2 regions of the Streptomyces sp. WAC00040 genome follow, and region 2 is predicted to be linked to the other one. Evidence: predicted binding sites of a transcription regulator. Region 2 holds the regulator's gene; the other holds the start of a gene.
The links. The regulator HspR, encoded in region 2, represses chaperone genes until heat shock. The targets are predictions, from matches to a motif close to TTGAGNNNNNNNNNCTCAA.

Region 1 (7,048 bases), 1.2 Mb from region 2:
GGCCGCCGCGGTCACCGGCACGTCCGCCGAGGACAGCGCGATCTCGAGCACCTGCCGGACATCGGTCACCGGGTGGATCTCGAGCTTCTCGAGGATCTCCGCCGGGACGTCGTCCAGGTCGGGCTCGTTGCGCTTCGGGATCACGACAGTGGTGATGCCCGCCCGGTGGGCGGCGAGCAGCTTCTGCTTCACGCCGCCGATGGGCAGCACCCGGCCGGTGAGCGAGACCTCGCCGGTCATCGCCACGTCCGTACGCACCTGGCGTCCGGAGAGCAGCGACGCGAGCGCCGTGCTCATCGTGATGCCCGCGCTCGGCCCGTCCTTTGGCACCGCGCCCGCCGGGAAGTGGATGTGCACGCCCCGGTCCTTGAGATCTGCGACCGGCAGTTCGAGCTCGGCTCCGTGCGAGCGCAGGAAGCTCAGCGCGATCTGCGCGGACTCCTTCATCACGTCGCCGAGCTGACCGGTCAGGGTCAGCCCCGCGGCACCGGTCTCCGGGTCGGCGAGCGACGCCTCAACGAACAGGACGTCGCCGCCCGCGCCGGTCACGGCCAGACCGGTGGCCACGCCGGGCACCGCGGTGCGGCGCTCGGCCGGGTCCTGGGCGGACTCGGGCACGTGGTGGGGTCGGCCGATGAGCCCGCGCAACTCCTCGTGCGTGACGGTGAACGGCAGCTCCCGGTCCCCCAGCTCGTGCTGCGCGGCGACCTTCCGCAGCAGCCGCGCGATGGACCGCTCCAGGTTCCGCACACCGGCCTCGCGGGTGTACTCGCCCGCCAGCTTGCGCAGCGCGGAGTCGTCGAGCGTCACCTCGCCGGTCTCGAGTCCCGCCCGTTCCAGCTGGCGCGGCACGAGGTGGTCACGGGCGATGACGACCTTCTCGTCCTCCGTGTAGCCGTCCAGGCGCACCAGCTCCATACGGTCGAGCAGCGCCTCCGGGATGGCCTCCAGCACATTGGCGGTGGCGAGGAAGACCACATCGCTGAGGTCGAGCTCCACCTCGAGGTAGTGGTCGCGGAAGGTGTGGTTCTGCGCGGGGTCGAGGACCTCGAGCAGGGCCGCCGCGGGGTCGCCGCGGAAGTCGGAGCCGACCTTGTCGATCTCGTCGAGCAGGACGACCGGGTTCATCGAGCCGGCCTCCTTGATCGCACGCACGATCCGTCCCGGCAGCGCGCCGACGTACGTACGGCGGTGGCCGCGGATCTCGGCCTCGTCCCGTACGCCGCCGAGCGCGACGCGGACGAACTTGCGTCCCATGGCGTGAGCCACGGACTCGCCGAGGCTGGTCTTTCCGACACCGGGCGGGCCGACGAGCGCGAGCACCGCGCCCCCGCGCCGCCCGCCGACCACGCCCAGCCCCCGCTCGGAACGCCGCTTGCGCACCGCCAGGTACTCGGTGATCCGCTCCTTCACGTCCTGCAGACCCGCGTGCTCGGCGTCCAGGACGCTCTTCGCGCCCTGGATGTCGTACGAGTCCTCCGTACGCTCGTTCCACGGCAGTTCGAGGACGGTGTCGAGCCAGGTGCGGATCCAGCTGCCCTCGGGGCTCTGGTCGGAGGCCCGCTCCAGCTTCTCGACCTCCTTGAGCGCGGCTTCCCTGACCTTCTCCGGCAGGTCGGCCGCCTCCACGCGGGCCCGGTAGTCGTCGGACTCGTCCTCGCCGTCCTGGCCGTTGAGCTCGCGCAGCTCCTTGCGCACCGCGTCCAGCTGACGGCGCAGCAGGAACTCGCGTTGCTGCTTGTCGACGCCTTCCTGGACGTCCTTGGCGATGGACTCGGCCACGTCCTGCTCGGCGAGGTGCTCGCGCAGTTGCTCGGTGGCGAGCTTCAGACGGGCGACCGGGTCCTTGGTCTCCAGCAGCTCGATCTTCTGAGCCGTGGTCAGGAAGGGTGAGTAGCCGGAGTTGTCCGCGAGCTGCGAGATGCCGTCGATCTGCTGGACGCGGTCGACGACCTGCCAGGCGCCGCGCTTCTTCAGCCAGTCGGTGGCGAGTGCCTTGTACTCCTTGACCAGTTCGGTCACCGCGCCGGGCAGGGGGTCGGGCACGGTCTCCTCGACCACGGTCCCCTCCACCCACAGCGCCGCGCCGGGTCCCGTCGTGCCGGCGCCGATACGGACGCGGCCGACGCCGCGGATCAGCGCACCGGGGTCGCCGTCGGAGAGCCGGCCGACCTGTTCGACGGTCCCGAGCACACCGGTCGCGGCGTAGGTGCCGTCGACGCGGGGAACGAGCAGCACCTTCGGCTTGTTGCCGGAGGGCCGGGCGGCAGCCTGGGCGGCCTCGACCGCGGCCCGCACCTCGGTGTCGGACAGGTCGAGCGGCACGACCATGCCGGGCAGCACGACCTCGTCGTCGAGCGGCAGAACGGGCAGTGTGAGCGGTGAGTTCGCCTTGATATCGGCAGCCATGATCTCCCCTTAGGCAGTCAAGTTGAGCTGTACCGACTCAATGGTCATGAGCCCTTGATTGTTCCCCGGCGGCTGTTCGCTCTGAGCGATCGGCGAAATCCGGTGGGCGACAGGACCCGGACAGGGCGACAGTGACCCGATGGACAGCAAAGGGCTGAACCCGGACGGGACCATCGCACGCGAGGGTGCGCTCGACCGCGTGACCCCGGCCTTCGCGCCGGTGGTGGCCGCCGCCGGCACGGAGATCGCCGGCCGTTTCGGCGACGGCAGGCTGCACAGCGCCTATCTCTACGGGAGCATCCCGCGTGGCACCGCCGTCCCCGGAGCCTCGGACCTCGACCTGCTGCTGGTCCTGCACACGGAGCCCACGGACAGGGACCGGGCGGACGCCGACGCGACGGAGGCGGTGCTCGACGGGGAGTTCGACGCGATCGACGGCGCCGGCATCCTGCTGGTCGGCGTCGATGCGGCACTCACCGAGGCCGAGCGGTACGACCTGGGCTTCTTCATCTCCTGCCTGTGCACCCTGCTGACCGGCGAAGACCTCGCCGCCCACCTTCCCGCCCAGTACCCCACGTCACTACTGGCACGCGAGACCAACGGCGACCTGGACCTCCTCCTGCCTCGCTGGCGCACCCGGCTGCGCGACGCCGTGACGGACGCCGACCGGCGCGCGCTGTGCCGGACGGCCGCACGGCGGCTCGTACGGTCCGGATTCACACTGGTCATGCCCCGCTGGGGCGGCTGGACCAGCGACCTGGATGCACAGGCGGAGCTGTTCGCCGGCCATTACCCGCAGCGGGCCGACCAAATGCGGCTGGCCGCCGCGGCCGCCCGCCGCCCGACGCAGGACGAGGCGGTGATCCGCACGCTGGTCCAGGAGCTGGGGCCGTGGATGGCCGCGGAGTACACGGCGACTCACGGGACCAAGGCGGCCCGGCCGGCACCGTGACCGTGCGTGACCCACATCACCTCGGAATCAGGTCGCGATCACCCGCCCTCCCACTGTGTAATATCCAAAAGAGCACTTCATCTATTACTTACTCGCTTGAGGAGTTCCCGGATGCCGTTCCCGTCGACCGCGGAGATCGTCCACGCATGGGTCCACGGCTGGGTCGTCTCGCGCGGCGCGGCCGACCCCACGCCCAGACCGTGGGGCTTCACGGTGGACGTCGGACAGGTCAAGCACGCCACCCGTCATGTCCTCACCTCGGACGACGAGGCAACCGTGCGCAAGGTCGCCGCGGAGGTGGCCGCGCCGACGGTCTGGCTGAAGGTCTTCGCCGACCCCGTCCGCGTCCTCGAATGGGCGGGCCCCGCGTGGGCCGTCGACGAGCCCGGCTGGCTGATGTCCACCGAGCTGCGCCGCACCCCGACCACGGTGCCCGCCGGTTACACGTTGAGGACCTGGACGCGCGGCGGTGTCGTGCGGGCCCTGGTCGTGGGGCCTGACGGGTCGTTCGCGGCGCGCGCCCAAGTCGCCCCCACCGGGCGCACGGCCGTCGTAGACCAGGTGGAGACCGCGCCCGAGCACCGCCGCAGGGGCCTCGGCCGGCTGGTGGTGAACACGCTCCACAACGCCGCCCTCGACCACGGGGCCCGCGTCGGTGTACTGGGCGGCACACCGGACGGCCGGGCGCTCTACGAGTCCCTGGGCTGGCACACCCACGCACCGCTGGTCAGCCTGTATCACCGGCCGGCATGACCGCGCCCCGCACCGGGACGGAGGCTTCAAGAACCCGCACCGACGCGGGCGCGCCCACCCCCCGTGGCCGCAAATCGGTTTGTCCCCCTCACATCGGCCCGGCCAAGATGGGGTAGCGATCCGTGTCGTCCCGCACAGCCGCCCGGAGGTCGAGAACCATGCCGTTCCCCGCCGCAGACGCCCCTGTCACCGTCGACCGACGGGAGGGATCCTGTGGCGAGATCGTGCTGCGCAGGCGGGAGTCCGGTGAAGAGTCGGTGTACGAGATCATCGCGAACGGCTGCTTCCTGATGGACACCTCCGACGGGAGGTCGGAGCGGCTGCTGGTCGACGCCGCACGCCGGGCGATCGGCACCGGGAACGTGGCGCCCCGCCTCCTCATCGGCGGCCTCGGGGTCGGCTTCTCGTTCGCCCACGCCGCCACCGACCCGTCCTGGCGGCGGATCGCCGTGGTGGAGAGGGAGGAGGCCGTCATCGACTGGCACCGCGGCGGCCCGCTCGCCGCGATCTCCGGCGACGCCCTCGGCGACCCGCGCTGCCTGATCCTTCACACGGATCTCCTCGAGTACCTCCGCTCGACCACGGACCGTTATGACGCTCTGTGCCTCGACATCGACAACGGGCCCGACTGGACGGTCACCGAGGACAACGGTGATCTCTACTCGCCGTCCGGACTCGAGGCGTGCAAAGGCGCGTTGGACCCCGGCGGGGTGCTGGCCGTATGGTCCGCGAAGCCGTCCACCAGCTTTGAGGACGCGTTGCGGAATGCCGGGTTCACTGGGGTAAGGACCGAAGAGATCCGCCTTGCCCGAGGCGTACCGGACGTGGTCCACCTCGGCGTTCGCCCTGCGTAGCCGGGACGCCGTCGCTGCCTTTACGCTGCTGGACTACACACGGGATCTACCTTCGAACCGGATCCACATGCAGCTCGCAGAGAACGCGTACAAGGGCGGGGCGATGGAGCAGACACACACCACGCAAAACGGCGTCGCGGCCACACCCGGGGCCCAGCGCCGGGTGCTGGTGGTCGAGGACGACGCGACGATCGTCGACGCCATCGCCGCACGGCTGCGGGCGGAGGGCTTCCTGGTGCAGACGGCACTGGACGGCCCTGCCGCCGTCGACGCCGCGGACGCCTGGCAGCCGGACCTGATGGTCCTCGATGTGATGCTGCCCGGCTTCGACGGGCTGGAGGTCTGCCGCCGGGTCCAGGCGCAGCGGCCCGTTCCGGTGCTGATGCTCACGGCCCGTGACGATGAGACGGACATGCTCGTCGGGCTGGGCGTCGGCGCCGACGACTACATGACCAAGCCCTTCTCGATGCGGGAGCTCGCGGCCAGGGTGCACGTCCTGCTGCGCCGCGTGGAGCGTGCCGCGCTCGCCGCGGTGACACCCCGCAGCGGCATCCTGCGCCTCGGCGAGCTCGAGATCGACCACGCTCAGCGCCGTGTAAGGGTCCGGGCGGAGGACGTCCATCTGACGCCCACCGAGTTCGACCTGCTGGTGTGCCTCGCGAACACGCCGCGCGCCGTCCTCTCCCGTGAGCAGTTGCTCGCCGAGGTGTGGGACTGGGCGGACGCCTCCGGGACCCGCACGGTCGACAGCCACATCAAGGCGCTGCGCCGCAAGATCGGCGCCGAGCGCATCCGCACCGTCCACGGGGTCGGGTACGCGCTGGAGACGCCGGCGCCATGAAACGGCGGCGGCCGGGCGGTGGACCGGGGCGGCTGAGTACCGCGTCCATCACGATATCGATCAAGACCAAACTCAGCACGCTCGTCGTGGTCTCGGTCTTCATCACCACCGGTCTGATGCTGATGGCGTTCCACAGCAAGACCGAGGTGCGTTTCATCACGGTCTTCACGATCATCGCGACCCTGCTGATCACGCAGTTCGTGGCGCACGGCCTGACCGCCCCGCTGGACGAGATGAACACGGTCGCCAAGGGCATATCCCACGGCGACTACACCCGCCGGGTACGCGGCGCCGACCGGCGGGACGAGCTCGGCGACCTAGCCTCCACGATCAACCGCATGGCCGACGACCTCGAGGCCGTGGACCGGCATCGCAAGGAGCTCGTCGCCAACGTCTCGCACGAGCTGCGCACCCCCATCGCCGCGCTGCGCGCCGTGCTGGAGAACGTCGTCGACGGGGTCTCCGCCGCCGACCCGGAGACGATGCGGACGGCGCTGAAGCAGACGGAGCGCCTCGGCCGCCTGGTGGAGACACTGCTCGACCTGTCCCGGCTCGACAACGGCGTGCTGCCGCTGAAGGCCCGGCGCTTCGAGGTCTGGCCCTATCTGTCGGGGGTGCTGAAGGAGGCCAATCTCGCCTCCTCGCGACGCAACCTGGCCTCCGGATCGGGCCATCACACCCGCACCGACGTCCATCTCCACCTGGACGTCTCCCCGCCGGACCTGACCGCGCACGCGGACGCCGAGCGGCTGCACCAAGTGGTGGCGAACCTCATCGACAACGCCGTGAAGCACTCGCCGCCGCACGGCCGGGTGACGGTACGGGCCCGGCGCGGCCCGCACCCCGAGTCGCTCGACCTCGAGGTGCTGGACGAGGGCCCGGGCATCCCCGAGCAGGAGCGCCACCGGGTCTTCGAGCGTTTCAACCGGGGCCGCGTCCCCTCACCGCACGGTCCGGGCAGCGACGGCGGCACGGGCCTGGGCCTGGCGATCGCGCGCTGGGCGGTCGATCTGCACGGCGGCCGCATCGGGGTGGCCGAATCCGCACACGGCTGCCGCATCCAGGTCACTCTTCCGGGACTCAGGACGGCACGCCCTTGACGTAGGGTTCGAACCGGAAGCGCAGATTCTCCGTGTAAGTGTTCGGTACACGGGAAGCCGATGTGCACAGCTGCGGAAAGCAGCCGGTCAGCACGTCGCCGGGCACCGTCAGGGGGTGCGGGCCAGGGGCCCGTAGCCG
Region 2 (7,048 bases):
GCCGGGTCCTTCTCGATCCGCTCGCGGTACTCGTCGAGCGTCGTCGCGCCGACCATCCGCAGCTCGCCGCGGGCCAGCATCGGCTTGAGCATGTTGCCCGCGTCCATGGCGGAGTCGCCGCCGGCGCCCGCGCCGACGACCGTGTGCAGCTCGTCGATGAAGGTGATGATCTGGCCGTCGCTCTCCTTGATCTCGGACAGCACGGTCTTCAGCCGCTCCTCGAACTCACCGCGGTACTTGGCGCCCGCCACCATCGCGCCGAGGTCGAGCGCGACCAGCCGCTTGTTGCGCAGCGACTCGGGCACGTCGCCCTTGACGATGCGCTGGGCGAGGCCCTCGACGACGGCCGTCTTGCCGACGCCGGGCTCGCCGATGAGCACGGGGTTGTTCTTCGTGCGCCGCGACAGGACCTGCACGACGCGGCGGATCTCCTGGTCCCGGCCGATGACCGGGTCGAGCTTGCCCTCACGGGCCGCCGCGGTGAAGTCCGTGCCGAACTTCTCCAGCGCCTTGTACTGACCCTCAGGGTCGGGTGTGGTCACCCGGCGCCCTCCCCTTGTCTTCTCGAAAGCGTCCACCAGTTGCTTGGCCCCGGCGCCCTGCCGGTCCAGCACCTCCCCGGCCGCGCCGCCCTTCGCCGCGATGCCGATGAGCAGGTGCTCGGTGGACAGGTACTCGTCACCGAGCTCCTTGGCTCGCTGCGAGGCGTCGGCGATGACGGCCAGCAGTTCGCGGTTGGGCTGGGGCGGGGCGACCGTGGAGCCGGTCACGCTCGGCAGCGACGCGAGGATGCGCTCCGCCCCGGAGCGTACGGCGGCCTGGTCCGCGTCGACGGCGGCCAGCAGATCGGTGATGTTCTCGTTGTCCGCGCCCTCCAGCAGCGCCAGAAGCAGATGCGCCGGGGTGAGGTCCGGGTGTCCGCCGGACACTGCCCTGCTGGTGGCGGCGTTGATCGCGTCCCGGCTCTTGTTGGTCAGCTCGGCGTCCACGTACGCATCTCCTCCTTGCCGATGGAGCGGTTGCCTCAATTATGACCCAAGCAACCTGTATAAAGTTGAGTCTATTCCACTCAGGGTACTGCCGGGCAGAGCCCGGAGGTAGGTTCCGCCCATGGCCATCGATCCTCGCAACCCCGGCGCGTCCTACCTCAGCTTCTGGCGTGATCACCACATGTGCACACTGACGACCCCTCGGCCTGACGGCACTCCGCACGTCGTCGCGGTGGGAGTCACCTACGACCCGGAGGGCGGTTTCGCCCGGGTGATCACCAACAAGCACAGCCGCAAGGTCGCGAACGTGCTGGCCGCCGGCCCGGAAGGGGCACGGGTCGCGGTCTGCCAGGTGGACAGAGGCCGCTGGGCGACACTGGAGGGCATCGCGACGATCCGCACGGAGGCGGCGGTCGTGGCGGACGCGGTGAGCCGTTACGCGGAGAGGTACGGACGCACCCCGGCCCCCAATCCGGACCGGGTGGTCATCGAGATCGCGCTCACCCGCGCGATGGGCCGGGCATGACCGGGCCGGGCGCCGGACAAGTTCCGGGCAGCACAACGGCGCCATCGTGTTTCAGGTCCACGATGGCGCCGCTGTGTGGGGGAAGCACCTGAGCGATTTGAAACGACGGGGGAATCGCTCAGGCACTGCGGGGGGTGGCGGTTGTGTCCGGCTCGGCCAGCTGGTGGTCACGCTGGTCGAGATTGACAAAAATCATGCCGTACCGGATGGCACAGCGGACGGGCTGAGGAGCCCCTCGGGGCCGGCGAAGACAGCGGTAGGCACGGACATCCTCGTCCTCCTCGCGCGCGACGACGATCGGCTCACCGAACAGGGTGACCATCAACGAGTCGCCACGGTGCGGAATCGCCGTGACGAGGTCGATGAAATGCCACCCGGACCTGTAAGCCGTCGCCATCTCCCGCCGGAACACGCGATCATCCGGCGGGATGGTCATGCGCCCGCGCCCGCGTCCACGGGAGCGATCTCCCACGTGAGTTCGTCGGCGCCCGCGATCACCGCACCCGCAGACTCCGACTCCCAGGTCGGCTCACCGGCAATCACCGTGTGCGCCGGCTCTGACTCCCACGTCGGCTCACCACTCGTCCCTAGAACACTGAACGCGGCTGCGGCAACAGCAAGTGCGCCAAGTATGCGAAGCGTCCTGTTCATGGAGGATCTCCACCCCATTCTGTCCAATACCCTCCCCCCGCGTCTAAGACGATGTCTCACACCGAATGCTTCCACCAGCGACCACAGGCATCATGTTCCTGTAATTCAGGACCCTGAGGGGGTGTCAAATGGCGTCGAACAAGGACAATGTCGGGCATAGCCACAGTGCAGGCGAACTATGCGAAGCAGGGAAGAATCTCTACGCAACGGCATTGCGTACCGGCCAGGTTTCCCGGTCAGAGGCCGGGAGCGCACCCTGCCTGCTGGATCTCGCCCTGCTGCGCCCCGATCCCGACGACGCCGGCTGGCTCCGCCCGGTCCCGCCGTCACTCGCACTCAACCAGCTGATTCACCCCATCGAAAGGGAGATCCAGGAGCGCCGGCAGCTCGCCCTGTCCATCGTCGGCACGTTCGAGCCGTTCATGACCCTGACCGCCCAGGACCTGTCGACCAGACACGCCATCACCGTGCTCGAGGGCCTGGGCCTCATCAACGCGGCCCTGGACCGGGTCACCGCCGAGTGCGCCGAGGAACTCCTCACCGTGCAGCCCGGCAGCGGACGGCGTCCGGACACCCTGGAGCACGGTCTGCGCCGGGCGGAGCCGCTGCTGAAGAACGGCGTGAAGATGCGCACGCTGTACCAGCACACGGCCCGCCACCACCCCTCGACACTGGCCTATGTCGAACGGGTCAGTCCCTACGGCGTGGAGGTCCGCACGCTCGAGGAGATCATCGACCGCCTGATCATCGTCGACCGCAAGGTGGCCTTCGTACCCGCCCGCAGCGACCGGCAGGTCGCACTGGAACTGCGCCACGAAGGGCTCGTGCGCTATCTCGTGGGCGTCTTCGAGCAGTTCTGGCTCCACGCCACACCGTGGGAGGAGCAACTGTCCTACGCGCCCGAGCTGGACGGCATCACCAGCGTGCAGCGCTCCATCGCCAAACTGCTCGTCGAAGGACACGTCGACGACTCCATCGCCCGCCGCCTCGGGATGAACGTGCGCACCTGCCGCGCCCACATCGCCAAACTGAACGCCACGCTCGGCAGCGGCAGCCGCGCCCAACTCGGCTACCTGATCGCCCAGTCGGGAATCCTGGACGAGAGCCGCTGAATCCGGCCGGACAGACGTGAAGGGCCGGGAGGCAGTGCCTCCCGGCCCTTCGGGCGTCCGGGGCGGCCCGGGCCGCCCCGACGCGGGGTCCCGCGACTACTCCGGCCGCTTGGGCCGCCAGACGACCAGCGCGCTCGCCTGCTGGACGTCCTGGTACGGCACGAGATCGCGCCGGTAGGAAGCGTGGACCTGCGCCTCGCGCTGCTGCATGGCCGCCGCCGCGCCGTCGAGGGCCGACGACAGCTCCGCGACCCGCTGCTGCAGAGCCGCGACCTGGTTCTCCAGTTCGATGATCCGCTTGATGCCGGCCAGGTTGATGCCCTCGTCCTGCGACAACTGCTGCACCGTACGCAACAGTTCGATGTCCCGGGCCGAGTAACGCCTGCCGCGGCCGGCCGTGCGGTCGGGCGAGACGAGACCCAGCCGGTCGTACTGCCGCAGGGTCTGCGGATGCAGGCCCGACAGCTGCGCGGCGACCGAGATGACGTACACCGGCGACTCGTCGGTCAGTTCGTACGGGTTGCGACTGCGCCCCGACCGGTCCATATCAAGCTCCCTTCGCGGCCTGGAACAACTCCGCCCGCGGATCCTCGTCCGCGGTGGCTTCGCGGTAGGCCTCCAGCGCTTCCCTGGCCTTGTCGCCGAGCTCGCCGGGCACGGCCACCTCGACGGTCACCAGCAGGTCGCCGCGGGTGCCGTCCTTGCGGACGGCGCCCTTGCCGCGGGCTCGCATGGTGCGCCCGGCGGGCGTGCCGGCGGGCAGCTTCAGCGTGACCGGCGGGCCGCCGAGCGTGGGGACCCTGATCTCGCCGCCGAGCGCAGCCTCCGTGAAGGAGACCGGCACCGTGACGGTGAGGTTGTCGCCCTTGCGGCCGAAGACCGGGTGCGCGTCGACGTGGACGACGACGTACAGGTCACCGGCCGGGCCGCCGCGCTCGCCGGGAGCGCCCTTGCCGCGCAGCCGGATCCGCTGCCCGTCAAAGACCCCCGCGGGGATGCGGACCTGCATGGTGCGCGAAGAGCGTGCCCGTCCGCTGCCCTTGCAGACGTCGCACGGGTCCTGGGCGATGAGCCCGCGGCCCTTGCAGTCCACGCACGGGTCCGTCAGCGAGAAGGAACCGCTGCCGCCGCGGGAGACCTGGCCGGTACCGACGCAGGTCGGGCACACCCGGGGCGTGCCGTTCTTGTCACCGGTGCCGGAGCATGCCTTGCACGCGGCCGAGCTGGACATCCGCAGGGGGACCGTGGCCCCGTCCACCGCCTCGGTGAAGCTGAGCGTCACCTCGGACTCGATGTCCTGTCCGCGGCGCGGCTGGGTGCGCGTGCCCGGGCCGGCGCCCCGGTTGAACAGGCCGCCGAACACGTCCCCCAGGCCGCCGCCGAAGCCGCCGGCCTGGCCGCCGCCCGGGGCGCCTCCGAAGAGGTCGCCCAGGTCGAAGTTGAAGGTGCCGCCGGGACCGCCGGCGCCCGGAGCGCGGAAGCCGCCGTTGCCGAACAGGGCGCGGGCGTCGTCGTACTCCTTGCGCCGTTTAGGGTCGCCGAGGATGTCGTTGGCCTCGGAGATCTCCTTGAAGCGCTCCTCGGCCTTCGCGTCACCCTTGTTGGCGTCCGGGTGGAACTCGCGGGCGAGCTTCCGGTACGCCTTCTTGATCTCGGCCTCTGTGGCGTCCTTGGGGACGCCGAGAACCTTGTAGTAGTCCTTCTCGACGAAGTCCTTCGTGCTCATCGACGTCCCTCCTTCCGGACGTTTCCTGCGTCAGCCCTCCTCGGGGCCACCGCTCTCCTCGTCGGCCGACTTCTCTTCCTTCTGCGCCGCGGGAGCCGCGCCCGGCTGGGGCTCGGCCACCGCGACCCGCGCCGGGCGGATCGTGCGCTCGCCGATGCGGTACCCCGGCTGGAGCACGGCGACGCACGTCGTCTCCGTGACATCCGGTGCGTACGAGTGCATCAGGGCCTCGTGGATGGTCGGGTCGAAGGGCTCGCCCTCCTTGCCGAACTGCTGCAGGCCCATCTTGGCGGCGGCCGTCTCGAGGGACTCGGCCACCGACTTGAACCCGCCCACCAACTCCCCGTGCTCCCGGGCGCGGCCGATGTCGTCGAGCACGGGCAGGAGCTCGGTCAGCAGCGTCGCCGTGGCGATCTCCTTGACCGTGACCCTGTCGCGCTCCACGCGCCGGCGGTAGTTCTGGTACTCGGCCTGGAGCCGCTGGAGGTCGGCGGTCCGCTCGTTGAGGGCGGTACGCGTCTGGTCCAGCTGCGCCGTCAGGCCGGCGATCTTTGCTGCGTCCCCTGCCGGGGCCGCCGGGCCCTCCTGCTCGGAGGAGGTCTCGGCGGACTCGGCGGCGTCGTCAGGTGTGGCGCCGGAGGGGACGTCGGGCTTCTCCTCGAAGCCCGGGGTCTCCTCGGTCACGCGGCACCGTCCTTCTTCGGCTTGTCCTCGTCGACGATCTCGGCGTCGACGACGTCGTCGTCGGCCTGGCCGGCACCGGCCTGGCCCTCGGCGCCGGCACCCGCGGCTGCGCCCTCGGGCGCGGCGTTGGCGTACATGGCCTGGCCGAGCTTCTGGCTGACCGCGGCGACCTTCTCCGTGGCGGTACGGATCTCGGCCGTGTCCTCGCCCTTGAGCTTCTCCTTCAGCTCGGTGAGAGCCGTCTCGACCTCGGTCTTCACCTCGCCGGGGACCTTGTCCTCGTTGTCCTTGAGGAACTTCTCGGTCTGGTAGACGAGCTGCTCACCCTGGTTACGGGTCTCGGCGGCCTCGCGGCGACGGTGGTCCTCGTCCGCGTACTGCTCGGCCTCCTGGCGCATCCGGTCGACCTCGTCCTTCGGCAGCGAGGAGCCGCCGGTGACGGTCATCTTCTGCTCCTTGCCCGTGCCGAGGTCCTTCGCGGTCACGTGCATGATGCCGTTGGCGTCGATGTCGAAGGAGACCTCGATCTGCGGCACCCCGCGCGGGGCCGGCGGCAGACCGGTCAGCTCGAACATCCCGAGCTTCTTGTTGTACGCCGCGATCTCGCGCTCGCCCTGGTAGACCTGGATCTGCACGGACGGCTGGTTGTCCTCGGCCGTCGTGAAGATCTCGGACCGCTTGGTCGGGATCGTGGTGTTGCGCTCGATGAGCTTGGTCATGATGCCGCCCTTGGTCTCGATACCGAGGGACAGCGGGGTCACGTCGAGGAGCAGGACGTCCTTGACCTCACCCTTGAGGACACCGGCCTGGAGGGAGGCGCCGATGGCGACGACCTCGTCCGGGTTCACGCCCTTGTTGGCGTCCTTGCCGCCGGTGAGCTCCTTGACGAGCTCGGCGACGGCGGGCATACGGGTCGAGCCGCCGACCAGGACCACGTGGTCGATCTCGGACAGCGCGATGCCGGCGTCCTTGATGACGTTGTGGAACGGGGTCTTGCAGCGCTCGAGCAGGTCGGACGTCAGCTGCTGGAACTGGGCGCGGGTGAGCTTCTCGTCCAGGTGCAGCGGGCCCTCGGCGGAGGCCGTGATGTAGGGCAGGTTGATCGACGTCTCGGTCGAGGACGACAGCTCGATCTTGGCCTTCTCCGCGGCTTCGCGGAGACGCTGGAGAGCCATCTTGTCCTTGGACAGGTCGACGCCGTGCCCGTTGGCGAACTGCTTCACCAGGTAGTCGACGACGCGCTGGTCCCAGTCGTCACCACCGAGGTGGTTGTCGCCGTTGGTGGCCTTCACCTCGACGACGCCGTCGCCGATCTCGAGCAGGGAGACGTCGAAGGTGCCGCCACCGAGGTCGAAGACGA

Region 1: a site for HspR is predicted at 2,432-2,450, ahead of lon (endopeptidase La). Genes of this name have one in related genera too.

The regions. Positions count from the first base shown of each region.
Region 1 is NZ_JAKQZE010000001.1:3,085,074-3,092,121, reverse strand. Features, by position in the region: gene lon (endopeptidase La) at 1-2,409, opposite strand, end outside; gene MDN94_RS14490 (nucleotidyltransferase domain-containing protein) at 2,549-3,361, shown strand; gene MDN94_RS14485 (GNAT family N-acetyltransferase) at 3,473-4,114, shown strand; gene MDN94_RS14480 (spermidine synthase) at 4,273-4,968, shown strand; gene MDN94_RS14475 (response regulator transcription factor) at 5,072-5,809, shown strand; gene MDN94_RS14470 (HAMP domain-containing sensor histidine kinase) at 5,806-6,909, shown strand.
Region 2 is NZ_JAKQZE010000001.1:1,878,614-1,885,661, reverse strand. Features, by position in the region: gene clpB (ATP-dependent chaperone ClpB) at 1-989, opposite strand, end outside; gene MDN94_RS08705 (pyridoxamine 5'-phosphate oxidase family protein) at 1,111-1,515, shown strand; gene MDN94_RS08700 (Rieske (2Fe-2S) protein) at 1,634-1,951, opposite strand; gene MDN94_RS08695 (hypothetical protein) at 1,948-2,166, opposite strand; gene MDN94_RS08690 (helix-turn-helix transcriptional regulator) at 2,295-3,278, shown strand; gene MDN94_RS08685 (heat shock protein transcriptional repressor HspR) at 3,375-3,824, opposite strand; gene dnaJ (molecular chaperone DnaJ) at 3,826-5,004, opposite strand; gene grpE (nucleotide exchange factor GrpE) at 5,035-5,688, opposite strand; gene dnaK (molecular chaperone DnaK) at 5,685-7,048, opposite strand, start outside.